4 regions of the Aminobacter sp. P4_D5 genome follow, and region 3 is predicted to be linked to each of the others. Evidence: predicted binding sites of a transcription regulator. Region 3 holds the regulator's gene; each other region holds the start of a gene.
What was found. The regulator PhoB, encoded in region 3, activates phosphate uptake and scavenging genes when phosphate is short. The targets are predictions, from matches to a motif close to TGTCATNNANCTGTCAT.
Positions count from the first base shown of each region.

Region 1: a site for PhoB is predicted at 937-953, ahead of AC1DWF_RS28540 (RNA degradosome polyphosphate kinase). Genes of this name have one in related genera too.
Region 2: a site for PhoB is predicted at 1,310-1,326, ahead of phnC (phosphonate ABC transporter ATP-binding protein). Genes of this name have one in related genera too.
Region 4: a site for PhoB is predicted at 1,245-1,261, ahead of AC1DWF_RS15355 (putative 2-aminoethylphosphonate ABC transporter substrate-binding protein). Genes of this name have one in related genera too.

Region 1 is NZ_JBFUIP010000223.1:3,379-5,579, reverse strand. Features, by position in the region: gene AC1DWF_RS28550 (FAD-dependent monooxygenase) at 1-551, opposite strand, end outside; gene AC1DWF_RS28545 (zinc-finger domain-containing protein) at 568-816, opposite strand; gene AC1DWF_RS28540 (RNA degradosome polyphosphate kinase) at 1,021-2,201, shown strand, end outside.
Region 2 is NZ_JBFUIP010000055.1:1,467-3,667, forward strand. Features, by position in the region: gene phnD (phosphonate ABC transporter substrate-binding protein) at 1-291, opposite strand, end outside; gene phnC (phosphonate ABC transporter ATP-binding protein) at 384-1,226, opposite strand; partial or broken gene AC1DWF_RS14135 (bestrophin-like domain) at 1,388-2,167, opposite strand.
Region 3 is NZ_JBFUIP010000239.1:566-2,766, reverse strand. Features, by position in the region: gene AC1DWF_RS29185 (hypothetical protein) at 357-554, shown strand; gene phoB (phosphate regulon transcriptional regulator PhoB) at 692-1,381, opposite strand; gene phoU (phosphate signaling complex protein PhoU) at 1,404-2,111, opposite strand; partial or broken gene AC1DWF_RS29170 (phosphate ABC transporter ATP-binding protein) at 2,153-2,201, opposite strand, start outside.
Region 4 is NZ_JBFUIP010000062.1:18,705-20,905, reverse strand. Features, by position in the region: gene AC1DWF_RS15355 (putative 2-aminoethylphosphonate ABC transporter substrate-binding protein) at 36-1,058, opposite strand; gene AC1DWF_RS15350 (EamA family transporter) at 1,287-2,123, opposite strand.

The DNA.
Region 1 (2,201 bases), on a different contig from region 3:
CCTGAAAACCGGCTCTTCTCGTTCGGGCCGATAAGACGTCGGCTGGTCGACCAGACGCCGTCTGCTGCAACAAACAAAACAGCGTCGACATTGGAGGCGACACCGCCTTGCGTGGTCGACACCGTGATGCCGCCCGCCTGCGCCTCGACGCCGGTGACCTCGGAGCCGATGGTGACCTCGATCAAGGGGCTTTCCGCGACCTGTGCGAGCAGGGCATGTTGAAGGTCGGCGCGATGGGCAACGAGGTAGGGAGCCTTCCAGCGTCGCTCGGCCGCTGCACCCAGGGGAACGCGCGCCCGTTCAGACAAGGTCGCCGCGTMGCGCAGAACGACCGCTTCCGGCCGCACGGTCGAGGGGCTGACCAGATCGAGCACACCAAGGCGGTCTAGTATACGGGTGGCGTTGGGAGAAAGCTGGAGTCCGGCACCGACTTCTGCCAGCGTCGGCGCGCGTTCGTGCACGCGAACGCCAAAGCCATGTCTTGCGAAGGCGAGCGCCGCAGTGAGCCCGGCGACGCCGGCTCCCGCCATCACGATCTGTCGCGATTGCATGACCGCGGCTTTGTCGTCAGGCTGCGCGGTCGGCGACGTACAGGCAGCCTGACGGCTGTGTCTCGGTCGCCTTCAGCTTGGCCGAGAAGCGATAGAGCGTCGAGCAGTAGGGGCAGACCTTTTCGGCGTCCGCACCCATGTCGAGGAACACATGCGGGTGATCGAAGGGCGGGTTGGCGCCCACGCACATGAATTCCTTCACGCCGATCTCGATCAGGGCATGTCCAGCATCGTTCTGGAAGTGGGGGATGGAGCCGCCGGCCATGGTGTTTTTCCCTTCTGAGGAACTTCGCGCATGAATGCCACGGCTCGCTTGCACGTCCAAGGGATCTGCGACGCCGTTATCCGAAGCGTTTGTATCATAAGCGACAGGTTTGCAAGATGCTGAAATGAAACTGTCGCAATTGCCTGTCAGAGGATAAGTTGAGCCGGATAAGCGGCGGAACGCTGCGGTGGGGAAGGGTTGCATATGAATCAGTTGAGGCCGGTACATACCGATTTCGTCAACGACAAGTCGCCGACCGACGCGGCAGACGGCAACCCCGATCGCTTCGTCAATCGTGAGTTCTCCTGGCTGCAATTCAACAGGCGAGTGCTCGAACAGGCACAAAATCCCAACCACCCGCTGCTCGAACGCGTCCGCTTCCTGTCGATTTCGGCCGGCAATCTCGATGAATTCTTCATGGTCCGCGTCGCCGGCCTCGCTGGGCAGGTGCGCGAGGGAATCACCATTCGCAGCGCCGATGGCCGCACGCCGGAACAGCAGCTCGAACAGCTGCTGCTCGAGGTCGAACGCCTGCAGGAAGACCAGCAGAAGAGCCTGTCGAGCCTGATGGAGTTGCTCAAGCTCGAAGGGATCGAGAGCATCTCCGCGACCGACCTCACCAAGGATGAGAAGAAGTGGCTCGAGGACCACTTCATGGAGCAGATCTTCCCGGTCCTGACGCCCCTGTCGATCGACCCGGCGCATCCGTTTCCGTTCATCCCCAATCTCGGGTTCTCCATCGCGCTACAGCTGCGTCACCGCAAGAACGGTGAGGAAATGACGGCCTTGCTGCGCCTGCCGGTGGCCCTGCGCCGCTACATCAGGCTGCCGGACCGCAAACGCACGGTGCGGTTCATCCCGATCGAGGAGACGGTGAGCCTGTTCATCGGCAAGCTCTTCCCCGGCTACGAGGTCAAGGGTTCCGGCACGTTCCAGATCATCCGCGATAGCGACATCGAGGTCGAGGAAGAATCCGAAGACCTGGTGCGGTTGTTTGAGACCGCACTCAAGCGCCGGCGGCGTGGGTCGGTGGTCCGAATCGAGTTCGATAGCCAGATGCCGGCGGCACTACGCGAATTTGTTGCCGGCGAGCTTGGCGTTGCTGCCAACCGGGTCAGCATTCTGAGTGGGCCTCTGGCCATCAACCAGATTTCCGAAATCGTCGCCGTCCCGCGCGACGACCTGAAGTTCCCGCCGTTCAATCCGCGTTTCCCCGAGCGTATCCGCGAACACCGCGGCGACTGCTTCGCGGCGATCCGGGAGAAGGACTTCGTCGTCCATCACCCTTACGAATCCTTCGATGTCGTCGTGCAGTTCCTGCGCCAGGCGGCGATCGACCCTGAAGTGGTGGCGATCAAGCAGACACTCTACCGGACGTCCAACGA
Region 2 (2,201 bases), on a different contig from region 3:
CTGCAGGTAGATCTTGGCATAGCCCGACGCGCCGAGCTCGGCGTAGTCGAGCGTGCCGCCGAGCAGGCCCTGGATGGTGCCGTCATAATCGGCCGCCGGGAACAGCGACACCTTTTCGACGCCGAGCACGGCCGGAAGCTGGTCGGCCAGGCACTGGAAGTTGCGCAGGCGGTCGGCTTCGTTTTCGCCACCGATCAGGCCGATGCGGAATTCCTTGAGGTCTGCGGCATGAGCCGAGCCGATCGCCAGGACGGCGAGCGAAACGGCGCTCAAAAGTGCTTTCTTGAACATGACAAGTCTCCAGGTTGGCCCAGCACCTTGCTGGGTCGATTGCAGTTGCTGATTGCAGGCCCTTGACGCGGGCGAGGCGAACGCGAACGGCCTCAGAGCGAAGCGTATGCGGGCTCGAGAGGTGCGGCGGATATCGCAGGCTTCGCCCTTGCCGGGCGGATGCTGGTGGAAGTGATGGCTTCGGAGATTTCGGCGCCATCGTTGTCGGCACCGTAGACCGTGCGCACTGCGTCGCGGTTGAGGTCTTCAGGTGCGCCGTCGAAGACGACCGCGCCGGCGGACATGCCGATGATGCGGTTGCAATAGGTGCGCGCGGTGTCGAGCGTGTGCAGATTGGTGATGACGGTGATGCCTTCGCGCAGGTTGATGTCCTGAAGCGCGTCCATCACCACCTTGGCGTTGAGCGGATCAAGCGAGGCGATCGGCTCGTCGGCGAGGATCAGCTTCGGCTCCTGCATCAAAGCGCGGGCGATGGCGACACGCTGCTGCTGGCCACCGGACAAAGTGCCGGCTGGCTGAAGGGCTGTGCGGGCGATGTCGAGGCGTTCCAGTGCGGCGATCGCCCGGATGCGTTCTTCGCGGGAGAAGATCGAAAGCAGGTTGAGCGCGGTCGAGCGGTGGTTCAGGCGGCCGAGCAACACATTGGTCAAAACGTCGAGGCGCGGCACCAGGTTGAACTGCTGGAAGATCATGGCGCAGTCGCGCTGCCAGCGGCGGAGTGAAGGACCACGCAGCGACGACACTTCGGTGCCGTCGAAGACGATCGAGCCCTGGCTCGGGTCAATCAGGCGGTTGATGGTTTTCAGCAGCGTCGACTTGCCAGCGCCCGAGCGGCCGATGATGCCGACCATCTGGCCCTGCTGGATCTGGAGGTTGACACCGTTGACGGCGACGCTCTTGCCAAAGCGGCGCGTGACGTTGCGGATTTCGAGCATCGTGGTTTCCCTGTCCTGTCAAGGCTTTCGCCCTTTTCAGGCATCGGCCTAGACCCGGGACATGAAGCTGCAATGTCAGGACCATGTCAGTTTTGTTACGATGCACAGGTCGGCGGCCCGCAATTGGCTGTTGATTGCATCCAAATGCGAATTCCCTCCCGTCAGCTTGCCTCCGGTGGCGATGCGATCTCCTTTTGCAGACGCTCGTAGGCGCCTGGACTGAGTGCTCCCGGCGGGCTGTACGGATTGGAAAACGCGTAGATCAAGAACAAGATGATGCCGGTGTAGGCTCCGACAACCGAGAGCAGCATGAGACTGCGCCGCTCGGGCGCGTAGGGGTAGTAACCGAATGCGATCAGGACCACGCCCGACACCGCGGCGAACCAGAACATCACGTTGATGCTGTCGGGACCATGATTGTCGCGCTTCACCCGAACTTCGGCGATCGCCTGCATTTGCCTGAGCATATGATCGCGCAGGCTTGTCTGGCGCCCGGTTGCGGGAACGAGATCGAGCACAGCGCGATAGGCGACGTCCCATTGGTCCCATGCGGTCTATGAAAGCTCGCCGGAGGAACCCAGCTCCGCCCATTCCTGTTTGATCACCACACGCAGATATCCAGATAGCGCCTGCTGGATGGCTAAACCTTGCTCCAAGCCGTAGCGCTCGGCGTCATAATAGACATCGGCGATAGCGTCGGCTTCGGTGGCGCTATCGTTTTTGAGCTGCTGGTATTCGATCATTTCCTGCGCGAAGACCAGCGCAAGGATCAGCCCGTGCAAAGCGGCGATACGCACGACGACGGACGATGCCAGTTCGTGGTCCTTGCCTTCGGGGTCGCCACCGGTGATGAACCGCATGGCCAGATAGGAGCCCAGCGTCAGGAGGATCGTCCCGCCTATGAAGGCGGTTCCGAGAATCGTGCTGCCGATCATCTGCATCGTCCAACAGTCGTTCGGGGCGCAAGGTTGGCGG
Region 3 (2,201 bases):
ATCGGAGGCCGAAGGAGCGATGCGATCACCAAGCGACGCGGCATGGGATCTGGAAGCAGCTTCAAAAGCGCTGCGCGGGTCGGTGCGGGAAGCTCGACGCGGGCCTGCCAGGCAGGGCAGTCGCCCAGGCAGTGTGTGCTGGCGAAGCGGTCGTCAGAGGACTCACCGACACAGCGCTCCGGGGATGGCAAACACCCATCGGATCCGGCTGTAACTTCAGCCTGCAAGGTTACGCCCGGCAGCTCGCCAATGTTCATGCCTACGGCCGCTGCCCGATCGAGGGGCAGTCCGTAGAGGATGGTGATCAGCACCAGAACAATTACCGAGACAAAGTTGCGCACGGAGCGCCAACTAGCATGAAAACAGACAATTTTTGGTATCACCGAGATCACGAAAGTGTCATCGTCGGAACTTTAACTGCCATTCTTGAAGAAGTTGTCCATCAAAAGAATGGATGTGACGGAGCTCTTGCAGAACAACACTCCAATCACCAGAAGGTTGTTTACATCAGACCGACGCCAAAGCTTCGCGGCGCAGGCGATCTTCATGATTGAGCGCCACCACGCAGACCGGGCGGTCAGCAGTGCGTAGAGCTCGGCGTCGATGGCGGCACGCTGCCGATTGGCCTGATCTGCTGCTGGCCGCAGCCACTGGTGCGCTCGCCGCTTGCGGCAAGAACGGAACAGCGGCGCTAATCCTCGCGGATGGCGTAGCCGGCGCCGCGGATGGTGCGGATCACGTCGGGCATGCGGCCGGTATTGACTGCCTTACGCAAGCGCCCGACATGGACGTCGACGGTACGTTCGTCGATGTAGATCGTCTCGCCCCAGACATTGTCGAGCAACTGGCTGCGCGAAAACACCCGGCCGGGATGCCGCATCATGAACTCCAGCAGCCGGAATTCGGTTGGCCCGAGCTTGATCTCGCTCTTCTTGCGGTAGACCCGGTGCGACTCGCGGTCGAGCATGATGTCGCCGACCTTGAGGATCGAAGACAGCACTTCGGGCTTGGCCCGGCGCAGCAACGCCTTGACCCGTGCCATGAACTCGGGCGTCGAGAACGGCTTGACCAGATAGTCGTCGGCACCAGTCGACAGCCCGCGCACGCGGTCGCTCTCTTCGCCACGCGCCGTCAGCATGATGATCGGCAGCCGTTCGGTGTCGGGCCGCATCCGAAGCCTGCGGCACAGCTCGATGCCGGAGAGTGCCGGCACCATCCAGTCGAGCACCAAAAGGTCGGGCACGTTTTCCTGAAGCCGTATTTCGGCCTCGTCGCCACGCGTGACGACCTCGACCTGGTAGCCTTCGGACTCGAGGTTGTAGCGAAGCAGCACGCCCAGCGGCTCTTCGTCCTCGACGACCATGATCTTGGGGGCGATCATCGGCAGTCCTTCATGTTGGAGTTCAGGTGGCCGAAACCGGCGATGTGGTTTCTTCAACCTTCGGCCGGTGGAGCGGCAGCTGCGTGCCGGTCACCACGAAATACGCGTTCTCGGCGATATTGGTGACATGGTCGCCAATGCGCTCCAGGTTCTTGGCGCAGAACAGCAGATGCGTGCAGGCAGTGATGTTGCGCGGATCTTCCATCATGTAGGTCAGGAGCTCGCGGAACACCGCGTTGTACTGGATGTCGATCTTCTGGTCGTCGGCGCGCAGGTTCTTCAGGCCCTCGGCCTGGCGCGCGACATAGAGATCAACGACGCCCCGCACCTGGTCGAGCACCAGCTGTGCCATGGCATCGATCGAATGCGAAAGATTGCGTGGCGTCGGCGACTGGCCGACAGCGCCGACACGCTTGGCGATGTTCTTGGCGAGGTCGCCGATGCGTTCGAGATCCCCCGCCATACGGATGGCGCCAACCACGGCACGCAGGTCCTGTGCCATCGGCTGGCGCTTGGCGATCAGCGTGATGGCGCTGTTGTCGAGTTCGCGCTGCTTGGCGTCCATGATCGTGTCGTCGGCGACAACGCTTTGCGCCAGCGCCTGGTCGGACGACAACAGCGCGCGGATGGCACCGGCAACCATCGAGCCGCCGAGATCGCCCATGTCACGGATGAGCTGGTCGACATGCTGGAGTTCTTCGTCGAAGGACCGGACTGTATGTTCGCCCATGATTTATTCCTCGTCTCGTATACGGCGGCGAAAACGTCCACTCAGCCGAAGCGGCCGGTGATGTAGTCCTGCGTCCGCTTGTCGTCGGGG
Region 4 (2,201 bases), on a different contig from region 3:
GTGGCGGCGCCCGGTTCAACGGACAAAAGTCGGGATCAGCTCTTCGGCTCGGACTTGGAGTCGTAACGCTTGGACCACTCGGCAAGAATTGCGTTGCGGTTGTTGGCGGCCCACTCGAAATCGTTCTTGATCATCTTTTCTTCGATGTTGGTGGGCAGGTGCGGAACAGGCTTTGCAACGCCGGGCATGGCAACGATCGCCCAGCCGACATTGTACATCTCGTTGGCCTTCTTGGTGACCGTCCAGTCGATGAACGTCTTGGCCGCTTCCTCTTTCGTCGTACCGGCAACGATCGCCGAGGCTTCCATGTCCCAGCCGATGCCTTCCTCAGGAATGATGATGTCGATCGGCGCACCTTCGGCCTTCGACTTGGCGGCGCGGAACTCGAAGGAGATACCGATCACCGTTTCGCCAGCAGCGGCCATCTTGCAGGGCTTGGAGCCGGAATGGGTGTAGGCGGCGATGTTCTGGTGCAGACCGTCCATGTAGGACCAGCCTTCCTTTTCACCGAATAGCTGGATCCAGCTCGACACGTCGAGATAGCCGGTACCCGACGATGCCGGGTTGGGCATGACGACATGGCCCTTGTATTCGGGCTTGGTCAGGTCCTTCCAGCTCTTGGGCGCGGTCAGACCAAGCTTGGCGCCTTCGACGGTGTTGTAGCAGATCGAGGCGGCCCAGCCGTCCATGCCGACCCATGCCGGAGGCGTGTCCTTGTCGACATATTGGGGCTTGAGCAGTTCCACGCCCTTGGGCGCGTAGGGCTCAAGCATGCCTTCTGCCTTGAGCACCAGAAGCGACGTCGCGGCCAGACCCCAGATCACGTCGGCCTGCGGATTGTCCTTCTCGGCGAGCAGCTTGGCGGTCACCACGCCAGTGGAGTCGCGGATGAAGTTGAGCTTGATGTCGGGATGGTCCTGGTTGAATGTCTCGGCGTAGCGCTTGAGATCTTCGGCTTCGATTGCCGTGTAGACTGTGAGCTCGGTCTCCGCCCATGCCGCCGACGACATCATCATCGTGGCGAAGGCGGCGAGCACGAAGGCTTTCTTCTGGTTCATGGATATCTGGCTCCCATTTGGATCGCTTTGGCACGTTCTGATTGGGAGAGGTCTGAGCAGGGATGCGCGTGCCGCGACTGCCCCGATTGCGCCTCGTCCAAGGCTGATACTGGGAACGAGGGGTCAATAAGTAAAATCTATTCTTTTTATGATACTGTAGGCTCAGCTTATGAGCTGCACAGATGTGCGACAGGCAAGTGACAGCATTGTTTCAAACAGGTGAAACGATCAGGAAAAGGCGAGCGCTACAACACCACAGGCGACGATGACCGCCGAGACGATGCGCGCCGGCCAGGGCCGTTCGCCGAAGATGAACAGGCCAATCAACGCCGCGATGATCACGCTCGATTCCCGCACCGCCGACACCGCGCCKAGCGGCGCGATGGTCTTGGCATAGATCACAAGGCCATAGGCGGTGACAGCGCCGAGCCCGCCGATCAGTCCCAGCCCAACCGTGCGCAGATCGATGGTGTGGGTGGCGCCGCGCCGGCGAAACAGCACGAACAATGTCACCGGAAGTTCAAGCAGGAACAGCCAGCCCATATAGCCGAATGGACTGTCGGACAGGCGCACGCCTATGCCGTCGATGACCGAATAAGAAGCGATCAGGACTCCGTTGATCGCAGCGGCACCCACCGCGCGCGGATCAGCATTCGCGGCACCCCGCTGGAAAGCCAGGAAGCCGATGCCGAACGTAATTGCCGCGAGCCCGGCCCAGCCGAGTGGCGGCAGCGTTTCGCCGATCATCACATAGGCGCCAAAGGCGACAAGGGCAGGCGCCAGTCCGCGCGCAATCGGATAGACCTGGCTGAGGTCGCCGAACTGGTAGGACTGGAACAGGAAGATGTAGTAGCCGAAGTGGATGACGGTCGACAAAAAGATGTAGATCCAGCTTTCCATCGACGGCGACGGTGCCGACAAGACCAGTACCGTGCCGAGTGTGGCGTGGGTGGCGGAGACGGCGGCAAGCACGACGGCGCGGTCGTTCGCCGCCTTGACGACGGCATTCCAGCTCGCGTGCAGGAACGCCGCGACCAGCACGATGGTAAGCGCGAAACCGGACATGCGATCAGACTTTTATGTGGAGGAGGGCAGCGGTTTGCGTCGCGCCGGCTGACGGACGCGCCAAGGCTTTCGAAAAGT